DNA from 4 places in the Bordetella genomosp. 7 genome. Region 1 is predicted to be linked to each of the others. Evidence: predicted binding sites of a transcription regulator. Region 1 holds the regulator's gene; each other region holds the start of a gene.
What was found. Region 1 encodes LexA, which represses DNA repair genes until DNA is damaged. Its sites were predicted from a motif close to ACTGTATNNNNATACAGT; they were not measured.
Positions count from the first base shown of each region.

Region 2: CAL18_RS05415 (PA0069 family radical SAM protein) is a predicted target of LexA. The motif match lies at 1,231-1,248, and genes of this name have one in related genera.
Region 3: CAL18_RS10710 (DNA topoisomerase IV subunit B) is a predicted target of LexA. The motif match lies at 1,308-1,325, and genes of this name have one in related genera.
Region 4: recA (recombinase RecA) is a predicted target of LexA. The motif match lies at 1,463-1,480, and genes of this name have one in related genera.

Region 1 covers NZ_NEVI01000014.1:359,334-362,953, forward strand. The annotation lists gene uvrB (excinuclease ABC subunit UvrB) at 1-85, opposite strand, end outside; gene CAL18_RS08630 (amino acid aminotransferase) at 161-1,366, shown strand; gene lexA (transcriptional repressor LexA) at 1,585-2,268, shown strand; gene lon (endopeptidase La) at 2,407-3,620, opposite strand, start outside.
Region 2 covers NZ_NEVI01000009.1:9,244-12,863, forward strand. The annotation lists gene CAL18_RS05410 (sulfate adenylyltransferase subunit 1) at 1-1,083, shown strand, start outside; gene CAL18_RS05415 (PA0069 family radical SAM protein) at 1,255-2,526, shown strand; gene CAL18_RS05420 (hypothetical protein) at 2,538-2,981, shown strand; gene CAL18_RS05425 (DMT family transporter) at 2,995-3,620, opposite strand, start outside.
Region 3 covers NZ_NEVI01000015.1:322,807-326,426, reverse strand. The annotation lists gene rho (transcription termination factor Rho) at 1-784, opposite strand, end outside; gene trxA (thioredoxin TrxA) at 889-1,215, opposite strand; gene CAL18_RS10710 (DNA topoisomerase IV subunit B) at 1,522-3,483, shown strand; gene parC (DNA topoisomerase IV subunit A) at 3,524-3,620, shown strand, end outside.
Region 4 covers NZ_NEVI01000015.1:235,876-239,495, reverse strand. The annotation lists gene CAL18_RS10300 (sensor histidine kinase) at 1-691, opposite strand, end outside; gene CAL18_RS10295 (response regulator transcription factor) at 669-1,358, opposite strand; gene recA (recombinase RecA) at 1,557-2,630, shown strand; gene recX (recombination regulator RecX) at 2,627-3,190, shown strand; gene CAL18_RS10280 (LysR family transcriptional regulator) at 3,243-3,620, opposite strand, start outside.

The DNA.
Region 1 (3,620 bases):
CCGTGGGCTGGTCGCCAGCCGGCGGATAGGGCTGGTACAAATGGAAGGGGCTGTCGGGAAAATCGACGAATCCGGGGGCGGTCATGCTAGACTGTTTCAGGGTAAACCCCCCATTATCCACAGCGGGCCTTCTCGCGTCCACACACCTTACTGAACTCCCATGAGCTCCCTTTTCGATTCCGTCGAACTTGCGCCGCGCGACCCCATCCTGGGTCTGAACGAACAGTACAACGCCGATACCCGCCCCGGTAAAGTCAACCTGGGCGTGGGTGTGTACTACGACGACGATGGCCGTATTCCGCTGCTGTCGGCGGTGCGCAAGGCGGAAATCGCGCGCATCGAGGCCGCGTCGGCGCGGGGTTACCTGCCGATCGAAGGCATCGCCGGCTACAACAAAGGCGCGCAAACGCTGCTGCTGGGCGCGGACTCCTCCCTGGCCGCAGAAGGCCGCGTCCTGACCGCCCAGGCGCTGGGCGGCACCGGCGCCCTGAAGATCGGCGCCGACTTCCTGCGCCAGTTGCTGCCGCAATCCAGAGTGCTGATCAGCAACCCCAGCTGGGAGAACCACCGGGCGCTGTTCGAACGCGCGGGCTTCACGGTCGATACGTATGCCTACTACGACCCGGCCACTCATGGCCTGGACTTCCCGGGCATGCTGGCCTCGCTGCAGGCCGCGCCGGAACAGACCATCGTGGTGCTGCACGCGTGCTGCCACAACCCCACCGGCGTCGACCCGACGCCCGAGCAATGGCAGCAGATCGCACAGGTCGTCAAGGCGCGCAACCTGGTGCCCTTCCTCGACATCGCCTACCAGGGCTTTGGCGCAGGCCTGCAGGAAGACGCCGCGGTAGTGCGCCTGTTTGCAAGCCTGGGGCTGACCATGCTGATCAGCTCGTCGTTCTCCAAATCGTTCTCGCTGTACGGCGAACGGGTGGGCGCGCTGACTGTAGTGGCCGGCAACAAGGACGAAGCCACGCGCGTGCTCAGCCAGCTCAAGCGCGTCATCCGCACCAACTATTCGAACCCGCCCACGCACGGCGGCACGGTGGTCTCCACCGTGCTGAATACGCCGGAGCTCTATGCGCTGTGGGAAGAAGAACTGGCTGGCATGCGCGACCGCATCCGCCTGATGCGCAAGGAACTGGTCGAGAAAATCGCCGCCGCAGGCGCCACGCAGGACTTCAGCTTCGTGCTGCAGCAGCGCGGAATGTTCTCGTATTCCGGCCTGACCTCCGCTCAGGTGGACGTCCTGCGCGAGCAACATGGCATTTACGCTGTGTCCAGCGGCCGCATCTGCGTGGCGGCCTTGAACAGCCGCAATATCGACACCGTCGCCAACGCGATCGCCGCAGTCATCAAGCAGTAAGCCCGGCCACTGCGCAGCAAGGCCCGTCCGGCAAAGGACGGGCCTTTTTTGTTGCGAGTCGGCTTTCCCCGCGGCCGGATCCGCGGCGACGCTCGTCCATGCCACACCCGTGCAACAAACCGGGCAGCCGCTCCCGCTGCGCGGCGCTTGCATTTTCGCCCGCGCTCGTCCAGAATCCACGCTGTATATCCATACAGTCCGCCTTTCGGATCATCGCCATGGCCACTAAACTCACCGACCGCCAGCAGGAAATCCTGGATCTCATCCGGGTTACGGTCGAGCGCACCGGTTTTCCTCCCACGCGGGCAGAAATCGCCCGCGCGCTGGGGTTCCGCTCGCCCAACGCCGCCGAAGACCATCTCAAGGCGCTGGCGCGCAAAGGGGCCATTGAACTCACAGCCGGCGCGTCGCGCGGCATACGCCTGAAAGACGCCGGCCACTCCTCCGCATCCGCTGCCGCCGCATCCGCTGCTGCATCGTCCGCGCTGGCCGGCATGGCCGACACCGTCGGGCGGCTGCTGCTGCCGCTGGTGGGCCGGGTGGCGGCCGGCAGCCCCATCCTGGCTGCCGAACACGTCGAGCGCGAAATCGGCGTCGACCCAGCCTTGTTCGCGCAGGCTCCCGACTACCTGTTGAAGGTACGCGGCATGAGCATGCGCGACGCAGGCATTCTGGAAGGCGACCTGCTCGCGGTAAAACGCGCCGCCGACGCTCGCAACGGGCAGATCATCGTCGCCCGCCTGGGTGACGACGTCACCGTCAAGCGCTTGCAGCGCCGCCAGGGTCGCATCGAGCTGCTGCCCGAAAACCCCGACTTCTCTCCCATCCTCGTCGACAACACTCAGGAATTCGCGCTTGAAGGTATTGCGGTAGGGCTGATTCGCACCCAACCGTTGCACTAAGGCGCCGCCGGCCTGGCCAAGGCGGCATCCCGCCGGCCCACAACGAGAGTCTCCGCGCCGGCAACGGTGTGCAAAAAAAACAGGGCGCCATATAGCGCCCTGTTTTTTTGCCCGGGCGGATAACCGCCCCTACAACCCTTAATGCTTGAAGACAGGGTCTGTCGGCGCAGGGTCGGCCGGCTTGCTGACCAGCGGCTCTTTCACGGCATCATCGTCGGCCAGGGGTTCGGGCTGGCGCTCAAGCGCCAGTTCCAGCACCTTGTCGATCCAGCGCACCGGCACGATCTCGAGCTGGTTCTTGACGTTGTCCGGAATCTCGGCCAAGTCTTTGACGTTTTCCTCGGGGATCAACACCGTCTTGATACCGCCACGATGCGCGGCCAACAGCTTTTCTTTCAAGCCACCGATGGGCAGCACCTCGCCGCGCAGGGTGATTTCGCCGGTCATGGCAACGTCGGCGCGCACGGGAATACCCGAAAGCGCCGAAACCATGGCCGTCGTGATGGCGATACCAGCCGAAGGGCCGTCCTTGGGGGTTGCGCCTTCAGGCACGTGTACGTGCATGTCGCGCTTTTCGAAAACACCGTCGGCAAAGCCCAGACGACGCGCCCGCGAGCGCACCACGGTGCGCGCGGCTTCTACCGATTCCTTCATGACGTCGCCCAGCGAACCCGTGCGCTGAATCGCGCCCTTGCCCGGCATGTCGGCGACTTCGATGGTCAGCAGGTCGCCGCCCACTTCGGTCCAGGCAAGCCCCGTGACCTGTCCGATCTGGTTCTCTTTCTCGGCCATGCCGAAGGTGTAACGCCGCACGCCCAGGTAATCGTTGAGGTTGTCGGCATTGACATGCACCGGCGCCGGCTGCGCGGGCTTGCCTTCGGCCTTGGCTTTGTCGGCTTCGGACAGCAGTTCCTTGACCACCTTGCGGCAAATCTTGCCGACTTCGCGCTCGAGCGCACGCACGCCGGCTTCGCGGGTGTAATACCGCACGATATCGCGCAGGGCCGAATCATCGACCGTAAGCTCGGACTCTTTCAGCCCATTGTTCTTCATCAGCTTGGGCAGCAGGTGGTCACGAGCGATGTGAACCTTTTCGTCTTCGGTGTAACCCGACAGGCGAATGACTTCCATACGGTCGAGCAGGGCCGGCGGAATGTTCAGCGTATTGCTGGTTGCCACGAACATGACATCAGACAGGTCGAAGTCGACCTCGACGTAATGGTCCTGGAACGTGTGGTTCTGTTCGGGGTCGAGCACTTCAAGCAGGGCCGACGACGGGTCGCCGCGAAAATCCATGCCCAGCTTGTCGATTTCGTCGAGCAGGAACAGCGGGTTGCGCACCGCCACCTTGC
Region 2 (3,620 bases), on a different contig from region 1:
CTGGAAGCCGAGCGCGAGCAGGGCATCACTATCGATGTCGCATACCGCTATTTTTCGACCCCGCTGCGCAAGTTCATCGTGGCCGACGCGCCGGGCCATGAGCAATACACGCGCAACATGGTCACCGGCGCTTCGACCGCCGATGCGGCCATCATCCTGATCGACGCCACCCGGGCCGCCGACGGCAAGCTGCTGCCGCAGACCAAGCGGCACAGCACCATCGCGCGCCTGCTCGGCATCCGGCACATTATCGTGGCGGTGAACAAGATGGACCTGCTGGACTGGGACAGCGCCGTGTTCGCACGGATCAGCGACGCCTATGCAGAACTTGCGCGGCGTCTGGATATCTCGCGGTTCCATGTGCTGCCGCTGTCGGCGCTGGAAGGCGACAACGTCGTCCACGCGTCGCCGCGCACACCCTGGTATGACGGGCCGCCGCTGCTCAGCCTGCTGGAGCAACTGGGGGTGGAAGATTCCGCGGCGGCCGGGCCGTTGCGCTTTCCGGTGCAGTGGGTGGCCCGCCATGGCGGCGACGGTCCCGACGATTTCCGGGGATACGCCGGCCGCGTGGCCAGCGGGACATTGCGGCCCGGTGACGAGATCGTTGTGCAGCCCTCGGGCGTCACGGCGCGCGTACAGGAAGTCCTGGCCTTCGACCGCAGCGTCGCTGCGGCGGTGGCGGGCGATTCCGTCACCGTGGTGCTCGACCGCGACGTGGACGTGTCGCGCGGCGATGTGCTGTCGCACGCCGATGCCCCTGCGCGGGTGGCGCGGGCGTTCGAGGCGGAACTGTGCTGGCTGGATGGGCAGGCATTGAATCCCGCGCGCAGGTACCTGCTCAAGCACGGCACCCGCCTGACCTCGGCAAAGGTCCGCGAAGTGCTGTCGCAGCGAGATATCCATGAGCTGCAGGAAGTCGCCAACGCAACCGGCATGCTGACCATGAACGACATCGGCCGCGTCACGCTGGTGACGCGTGAGGCGCTGGCATTGGACAGCTATGCGGACGCCCCGGCCACCGGCGCCTTTATCCTGATCGACGAGGCCACGCACCAGACCGCCGCGGCAGGCATGGTGCGGTAGGGCGGCGCTGTTGTTTTTCGGCTAAACCCAACAGCCATGCGGGTTTACGGGGATTTAACCGGGGCCGGATCGATTTCCCCGGACGGGCGGCGCGTCTTGCGGTAAAGTGAGACGTCGCTTTTTCAGGGCATGGGGCTTGCCGGAAGTACTGGTTTTTTGTACAGTACTTTCATGCAACGCGCCAATCACGCTTTTTTCGCCGGTTCTGGGTCCCCGGCTGCCGCCCCCGCCGCCTCGCGCGGCCGGGGAGCGGTTACTAATGTGGCGCATCGGTTTCTTCAAACAGAGCGCACGCCCGCCGATGACGGCTGGGCCGCCACCCACCTGCCGCCCGATAACCTGGAAGGCCAGGGCGACGCCACCCCCGATGTCACCGGCCAGGCCGGCTGCGCTACCGGCGCCGCCCCCGCGCGTCATATTCCCATCGCAGCGGAACCGCCCGTCCTGAAGACTTCGGTGCAGGCCGAGCAGGCGCGCAAGCTGCTGTCACGCAACGATTCACCCGACATCCCCTTCGACGTGGCCGTCAACCCGTATCGGGGCTGCGAACACGGCTGTGTCTATTGCTATGCGCGCCCCACCCATGCCTATCTGGGCTATTCGCCCGGGCTGGACTTCGAAACCCGCCTGATCGCCAAGGCCAATGCGGTGGATGTGCTGCGGGCCGAACTGTCCCGGCCGGGCTACCGCGTGTCGCCTATCAACATCGGTTCGGCCACCGACGTTTATCAGCCCATCGAACGCCAGTGGCAGTTGACGCGCGGCGTGCTCGAATTGCTGCTGCAAACGGGCCACCCGGCCACGCTGGTCACCAAGAACGCCCTGGTCGAACGCGACCTCGATTTGCTGCGGGCGCTGGCCGAACGGCGCCTGGTGACGGTCTACGTCAGCATCACCACGCTCGACACCGACATGGCGCGCACGCTCGAGCCGCGTGCGTCCGCGCCGTGGCGGCGCGTACAAGCCGTGCGCACCCTGGCCAATGCCGGTGTGCCGGTGGGCGTCCTGGTGGCACCCGTCATTCCGTTCATCAACGACGAATCCCTCGAACACATTCTGCAAGAAGCCAGCCAGGCGGGCGCCTGTTATGCCAGCTATACGGTATTGCGGCTGCCCTGGGAAGTGCGGGCCGTGTTCGAAGAATGGCTGCAGGCCCATTTTCCCGATCGCGCCCAGCGCGTCCTGCATCGCATCGAAGATCTGCGCAATGGCCGGCGCAATGATCCCAATTTCGGCACCCGCATGCGCGGCACCGGCCTGTGGGCCGATCTGCTGCGCCAGCGCTTCGGCCTGGCCGTGCGCAAGCACGGGCTCAACACTACCAGGCCGCAGTTGGCCACGCATTTGTTCCAGCCGCCCGTCGCCGCGGCCCTGACGGGCGCTGCCCGCGGGCAGGGGGGCGCACGGCCCGGCCATGCGCTGTCGCAGTTATCGCTATTCTGAACGGAGCTCTCATGACCACCGCTACGCTTGTCACCGATTCTCTTGCGACGCTGCCGCCCTCACGGCTGTCGGCCTGGGCGCCGCGCAGGCTGGCGCGCCGTGCCGCCGGCGCGCTGCGCCTGGCTTCCAAATGGCCGTTCTCGGCAAGCGGGCCGCGCACCGGCCACCCGGCAGCCCTGACGCCTTCCCCTGCGATGGCCCGGCCGGCCGGCGTGGTGGCGCCGGTGCCTGCCGCCGGGCCTGCGGCAGGCGCCTTCGGGGTGCACGGCGCCGGCGTGCGCAGTGCCGACGCGCGCGGCCAGCAAGCCGCCCATAGCCAATCGCTGGGTACGGCGGCGCAGGCTGCCTCGGCGGGCGTCCCGGTTCGCCAGATGGTAACGGACGTGCTGTTGGTTGCCATGTGGGCGGCGTTGATACCCGGCCTGATGTGGCTGGGCGCTGCCGCCGGGTTCTGAGGCGCCGACGCGCTCAGCTCGATCCCAGCAGAACCACGCCCGCCAGGATGGCCGCGCAGCCGGCCAGCCGCCCCAAGCTGACTTTTTCGCGCAGCAGGAACCACCCCGCCAGCGTGCCCAGCATCATCGACATTTCCCGCGCCGGGGCAACCAGGCTAAGCGGCGCGCCGTTGCGCAGGGCGTACAGTACCAATATGTACCCCAACGGTGAAAGCGCGCCCACGGCGATAGCCAGGTGCCAGTGTCCGCGCATGGCCTGCCAGTTTTCGGCGCGTCGCTGCAGAATGTGCGGCGCGATGATCAGCGTGCGCGCCACACAGGTCAGCCAGTCGAACAGCACCGGCATGATGAGCAGCACCTTGACGCCATAGGCGTCCACCACCGTATAGGCGGCAATGAACACGCCGATCAGCACGCCCCATCGCACGCCGGTCCAGGCCTGAGGTTGGCGAAACAGCGACAGGCGGCCCTGCGTCGCGATCAACAGTACGCCGCCCACCACGCACAGCATGCCGGCAATGCCGGTGGCGGTCGCCGTTTCGCCCAGCAACAGGAAGGCCCCGGTGGTAGACAGCAGCGGGCCGGTGCCGCGGGCGATAGGGTAGACCACCGACAGGTCCGCAACCTGGTAGCCGCGCT
Region 3 (3,620 bases), on a different contig from region 1:
TCACCACGTCTTTCTTCATTTCGACCAGGCGCTTGGCCTTCTCGATGACCATCTCGGCCACCTGGACGTGGCGGGTGGCCGGCTCGTCGAAGGTGGAGGCCACGACTTCACCGCGCACGGTACGCTGCATTTCGGTGACTTCTTCGGGGCGCTCGTCTACCAGCAGGACGATCATTACCGCGTCCGGGTAGTTGGTGGTGATGGCGTGCGCAATGTGCTGCATCATCACCGTCTTGCCCGACTTGGGGCTGGCCACGATCAGGCCGCGCTGCCCTTTGCCGATGGGCGCGAAGATGTCCATGATGCGGCCGGTGAGGTTTTCTTCGCTCTTGATGTCGCGTTCGAGGCGCAGCGGCTGGTTGGGATGCAGCGGCGTCAGGTTCTCGAACATGATGCGATGCTTGATCGCCTCGGGCGCCACGCCATTGACCTTGTCGACCTTGACCAGGGCGAAATAGCGCTCGCCGTCTTTGGGGGTGCGGACTTCGCCTTCGATGGAGTCGCCCGTGTGCAGGTTGAAGCGCCGGATCTGCGACGGCGAGATGTAGATGTCGTCGGTGCTGGCCAAGTACGAGGTTTCGGGGGAACGCAAAAATCCGAAACCGTCGGGCAGTACTTCCAGCACGCCGTCGCCGAAAATCTGCTCGCCCTGCTTGGCCCGCCGTTTCATGATGGCGAACATGAGCTCTTGCTTGCGCAAGCGGTTGGCGTTTTCGATTTCCAGGCCGGCGGCCATTTCCAGCAGCTGCGAGACGTGCAGCGCCTTCAGTTCATTAAGGTGCATCGCGGTGAAAGGGGGATATCAGAGAAGGGCTTTGGCGGCGGGCCACGGACGGGCCCGCGCGGCATATGGGCGCCGGCAGTGCCGGCGCACGGGATTCACGTAGTTTACAACGCGCCGTCCAGGAAGGCGGTGAGTTGCGATTTAGACAGCGCGCCGACCTTGGTGGCGGCTGCCTGGCCATTCTTGAACAGCATCAGGGTGGGAATGCCGCGAATGCCGTACTTGGCCGCGGTATCCTGGTTTTCGTCGACGTTGAGCTTGGCGACCGTCAGGCGGCCGGCGTATTCGGCGGCGACTTCTTCCAGGATGGGGGCGATCATTTTGCACGGGCCACACCAGGCGGCCCAGTAATCGACCAGCACCGGCTGGCTGGACTTGATCACATCGGCCTCGAAGCTTGCGTCGCTGACGTTCTTGATTTGCTCGCTCATGGTGATTCTCGGTTCAGCAGCATGGGCCGCGCGGGCGACTCTGCCGTTTTCGGTTTGTTCTGGATGGATAAAAACAAGGATTCAAGCATACCACTGTTGATAACAACAGGGGTCGCCGCTTTTGTGTAGGATGTGGCGGCGCGGCCCCGGGGCATCGCCGGCCTGGTAGGCGCGGCAGCCGGACTGCAAGCACTCCATGGTACCGAATTCGGGCGTGGTCAGGTCGTGCGCATCCCACCTCAGGCCGCGCAGAATCTGGACTTGTCCGTAAAATGTCGGTTTTTTTCCACAGATGTTGGGGATAACTTGGCTACACCACGTTACACCGAAGCGTCCATCCGGGTTCTGAAGGGGCTCGAGCCCGTTCGCCAGCGCCCGGGCATGTACACCCGCACCGAAAATCCCTTGCACGTGGTGCAAGAGGTCATCGACAACGCCGCCGACGAGGCGCTGGCCGGCTATGGCAAGCAGATCCAGGTCACCCTGCACACCGATGGCAGCGTGTCGGTCGAAGACGACGGGCGCGGCATTCCGGTAGGGTTGCATCCCGAAGAAAACGCTCCGGTGGTCGAACTGGTATTCACCCGGCTGCATGCGGGCGGCAAGTTCGACAAGCAGGGCGGCGGCGCCTACGCGTTCTCGGGCGGGCTGCACGGGGTGGGGGTGTCGGTCACCAACGCGCTGGCCAGCCGCCTTGAGGTGGTGGTGTGGCGCGATGGCGGCGCGCACCGCCTGGTGTTCCAGGGCGGCGACGTCGCCGAAAGCCTGGCCCCGCATTCCGAGCCCGGGCGCAAAAAGTCCGGCACCCGCGTACGGGTCTGGCCCGACGCCAAGTACTTCGACAGCCCGCACATTCCGCTGGGCGAACTGACGCACTTGCTGCGCAGCAAGGCCGTTCTGCTGCCGGGCGTCAAGGTCACGCTGGTCACCGAGAAAACCGGCGACACCCGAACGTGGCAGTACGCCGAAGGGCTGCGCGGCTATCTGTCCGAGGCGCTGGCCGGCGCGGCGCTCATGGTGCCGTTCTTCGAAGGGCAGCAATACGCCGACGCCGACCACGAAACCTTCGCCGGCGGCGAAGGCGCGCAATGGGTGGTGGCCTGGACCGAAGACGGCAACGCCGTGCGCGAGTCTTACGTCAACCTCATCCCCACGCCGGCGGGCGGTACGCACGAATCGGGGCTGCGCGAAGGGCTGTTCGGCGCGGTCAAGGGTTTCGCCGAACTGCATGGCCTGTTGCCCAAGGGCGTCAAGCTGCTGCCCGAAGACGTGTTTGCCCGCGCCAGCTTTGTGCTTTCGGCCAAGGTGCTCGACCCGCAATTCCAGGGGCAGATCAAAGAGCGCCTGAACAGCCGCGACGCCGTGCGGCTGGTGGGAGGCTTCGTCAAGAGCGCGCTCGACCTCTGGCTGCACAGCAACGTCGAATATGGCAAGAAGCTGGCCGAACTGGCCATCCGCCAGGCCCAGGCGCGCGCGCGCTCGGCGCAGAAGGTCGAAAAGCGCAAGAGTTCGGGCGTTGCGGTGCTGCCGGGCAAGCTCACCGATTGCGAATCGTCCGACGCCAGCCGCACCGAAGTGTTCCTGGTCGAAGGCGATTCGGCGGGCGGCTCGGCCAAGATGGGCCGCGACAAGGAATTCCAGGCCATTCTGCCGCTGCGCGGCAAGGTGCTCAATTCCTGGGAAGTCGACCGCGATCGCCTGTTCGCCAACAACGAAATCCACGACATCGCGGTGGCCATAGGGGTGGATCCGCACGGGCCGGACGACACGCCCGACCTGTCGGGCCTGCGCTACGGTCGCATCTGCATCCTGTCCGATGCCGACGTAGACGGTTCCCACATCCAGGTGCTGCTGCTGACGCTGTTCTACCGCCATTTTCCCAGGCTGGTCGAGGCGGGGCATGTGTACGTGGCCAGGCCGCCGCTGTTCCGCCTGGACGTCCCCGCGCAAGGCAAGCGTCCGGCCCGCAAGATCTACTGCCTGGACACGGGCGAGCTCGAAGCGGCGCAGGACAAGCTGCGCAAGGAAGGCGTGCGCGAAGGCGCCTGGAGCATCAGCCGCTTCAAGGGGCTGGGCGAAATGAACCCCGAACAGCTCTGGGAAACCACCATGAACCCAGATACGCGGCGCCTGTTGCCGGTGGGCTACGGCGGCCTTACGCCCGAAGACACCACGCGCATGTTCGACATGCTGATGGGCAAGGGCGAATCTTCGCAGCGCCGCGCCTGGATCGAAGAAAAGGGCAACCTGGCCGAGCTCGACATCTGAGCCGCCCCGCCCGCCAGTCTTTACGCAACTCCGAAAACCAATGACAGACAGCAACCAACCCGGCCTGTTCGATGCGGCGGCCAACGAGGCCGACGAGGCCATCACGCTGGCCCGCTACGCCGAACAGGCTTACCTGG
Region 4 (3,620 bases), on a different contig from region 1:
GCTGCTGCAGCGCATTCAGAGGCGCCACGCCGCGCGACAGCCCGAACCAGACCAGCAGCACGGCCACAGGCAGCACGATGAACTGAGGAATGATCACGCCTTTGATGATGTCGTTGGCCAGTTCGGTGCGTCGTTCCATCGTTTCGGCCACTACCAGCAGGACGGGCTGGCCGTCCGGGATGTGCAGATCCACCCATGTGTAGGCGAGCCTGACGCCGAAACCGCGCAGGGTGTCGTCGATGTAAAGAATGGCGCCTGGCTGCGGCTGGCCGAGATCGGGCGGCAGGGGCAGGGCGCGGTCTCCGCCCAGGTATTCGCCCCGGCTGCCCAGCGCCAGCCAGAACACGCTGTCGGTTTCGTCCGGCCGCAGCACGTCGCGCACCGGCTCGCTCATCTGCAGCACGGCGCGGCCATCCTGCGCCTGCACGTGGCGGGCCAGTACATGCAGGTTGTTGGCAAGCGCCCTGTCGTAGGGAACGTTGGCGATGTTCTGCGCCACCACGTAAGTGATGGCCACGCTCATGGGCCACAGCAGGAAGAGCGGCGCCAGCATCCAATCGAGGATTTCGCCCAGCAGCGAGCGCTGCGGCGGCGCGAAGCTGGGGCCTTTGGCCCCGCCTTGCATGGCATCCAGGGCCTCCTGGTTCAGCTTTTCGTGTGCGGCCGGCTCAATGGGAGAGGAAGCCGGCACCCTGGTCCCGTTCAAGGCAGTAGCCCAGCCCGCGCACGGTAATGATCTTGACGCCGCTCGGTTCGAGTTTCTTGCGCAGGCGATGCACGTAGACCTCGATGGCGTTGGTGCTGACTTCTTCGCCCCATTCGCATAAATGGTCGACCAACTGGGTCTTGCTGACCATGCGGCCGCTGCGGGTCAGAAGGATTTCGAGCAGGCTGACTTCGCGGGCGGACAGGTCGAGCGTCTGGTCGTCGACCATGGCCACGCGCCCGGTCTGGTCGAACACCAGGCGTCCGTGGCGCAGCAGCGTGGCGCCGCCGCCTGCGCCGCGCCGGGTCAGGGCCCGGACGCGGGCTTCGAGTTCGGACAGCGCGAAAGGCTTGGCCATGTAGTCGTCGGCGCCAAGGTCCAGGCCCTGGACCCGCTGCTCTACGCTGTCGGCCGCCGTGAGAATGAGCACCGGCAACAGCGACTTGCGCGCCCGCAGGCGCCGCAGGACTTCCAGGCCGGCCAGGTGCGGCAGCCCGAGGTCCAGGATGAGCAGGTCGAACGCCTGCGCCGCCAGGGCCGAGTCGGCCGCGATGCCGTCGCTGACCGCGTCGACCGCATACCCGTTGTGACGCAACGAACGGGACAGGCCGTCGGCCAGGATGCTGTCGTCTTCGGCGATGAGAATGCGCATGCGAGGCAAGTAGCGGAGCTGGGGCCGCCGGGCGGCCGGGTGCCAGCATTCTGGCATAGCAACGGCAGCTTGCACACAGGGGGTCTCCCGGATTATTCTGGCATACTGTGCATATGTACAGTATAATCCGATGCCATAATCGCCGCTGCCGGCGCCTTGCGCCGTCGTGATGCACACATTTCACCCACGGGACACCACATGAACGACAAAACCAGCAAAGCAGCCGCATCGGAAAAGGCCAAGGCGCTGGCCGCAGCCCTGTCGCAAATCGAAAAGCAGTTCGGCAAGGGTTCGATCATGCGCTATGGCGACAACGAGGTCGAACATGACATCCAGGTCGTGTCGACCGGCTCGCTGGGGCTCGACATCGCGCTGGGGGTCGGCGGCCTGCCACGCGGCCGCGTGATCGAAATTTACGGGCCCGAGTCGTCCGGCAAGACCACGCTCACGCTGCAGGTCATTGCCGAAATGCAGAAAATCGGCGGCACCTGCGCATTCGTCGATGCCGAACACGCGCTCGACGTCCAATACGCAGCCAAGCTGGGCGTCAACCTTACCGACCTGCTCATTTCCCAGCCCGACACGGGCGAGCAGGCGCTCGAAATCACCGACGCCCTGGTGCGGTCGGGGTCGGTCGACCTCATCGTCATCGACTCGGTGGCCGCCCTGGTGCCCAAGGCCGAAATCGAAGGCGAAATGGGTGATTCCCTGCCGGGCCTGCAGGCCCGCCTGATGAGCCAGGCGCTGCGCAAGCTTACGGCCACCATCAAGCGCACCAACTGCATGGTGATCTTCATCAACCAGATCCGCATGAAGATCGGCGTCATGTTCGGCAACCCCGAAACCACCACGGGCGGCAATGCCCTGAAGTTCTATTCGTCGGTGCGCCTGGACATCCGCCGTATCGGGTCCATCAAGAAGGGCGAAGAAGTCATCGGCAACGAAACGCGCGTCAAGGTTGTCAAGAACAAGGTCTCGCCGCCCTTCAAGCAGGCCGAATTCGACATCATGTATGGCGCGGGCATTTCACGCGAAGGTGAAATCATCGACCTGGGCGTGCAGGCCGGCGTGGTAGACAAGTCAGGCGCCTGGTACAGCTACAACGGCACGCGCATCGGGCAGGGCAAAGACAATGTTCGCGAATACCTGAAAGAACACCCTCAAATGGCGTTCGAGATCGAAAACAAGGTGCGCGAAAACCAGGGCATTGTCAGTCGTGCCGCCGCGTTCCCGCCCAGCCAGGCCGAAGCTGAAGACAGCGAAGAGCCATGATGCGCAAGCCCGGTTCTACCGGCTCGCCCCAGGGCGCGCGCCGCGGGCCGGGCACGCATGAACCCGACGACGGTGGTTTCGAAACCGTCAGCACCAAACCTGATCCCTCCAAGCAGCCGCGCGGGCCTTCCTTGAAGGCCCGCGCGGTGGGCTACTTGTCTCGCCGTGAATACGCGCGCAACGAACTGGCCCGCAAGCTGCAACCCTATGCCGACGACGGCGCCGATATCGGCGCGGTGCTGGACGCGCTCGAAAAAGAAGGCTGGCTGTCCACGGAACGCTTTGCCCAAAGCCTGGTGCACCGGCGCGCTGCCCGCCAGGGCACCGCACGTATCGTGCAAGAGTTGCGCCAGCACGGGGTGGCCGAAGAGCAGGTTGCCCAGCTACGCGAAAACCTGCGCGCCAGCGAGTTCACGCGCGCCCAGGAAGTATGGCGCAAGCGATTCGGCACCCGCCCGGTCGATCGTGCCGAGTACGCCAGGCAAGCCCGCTTTCTGGCGGGGCGAGGGTTCGCACACGATGTGATACGCCGCCTGCTTGGCGGCGATGTCGATGATTGATGCGGCGTGCGCCGTATCACCCTTGATTTGACGGCGATGGCCCTGGCGGTCGTCAAGCCTTGGCCGACCGTATTCCATCCAGATTCCTGAAGCACACCTCGCGCGCAATCGCCAGAAAATCGCTGATGAAAGGTGCTTCGGTGTCTTCCGCACGCACGGCCGCATACAAGGTGCGCCAAACGCCACCGGCGCCCAGGCGCACCAGGCGCAGCCAACCGTGGGGTAGATATTCGGTCAGTGCCCAATTGGGCAGCGCGGCCACGCCCCGCCGGCTGGCCACCAGTTGCAAGATGATCGGGGTCAGCTCGGCCTTGCGAATCGCCGCCGGCTCGACGCCGGCGGGATCCAGAAAGGCCGTGAAGACGTCCAGGCGCTGCCTGTCCACAGGGTATGTGATCAGCGTCTGGTCTGCGAGCTGTTCGGGTTCGAT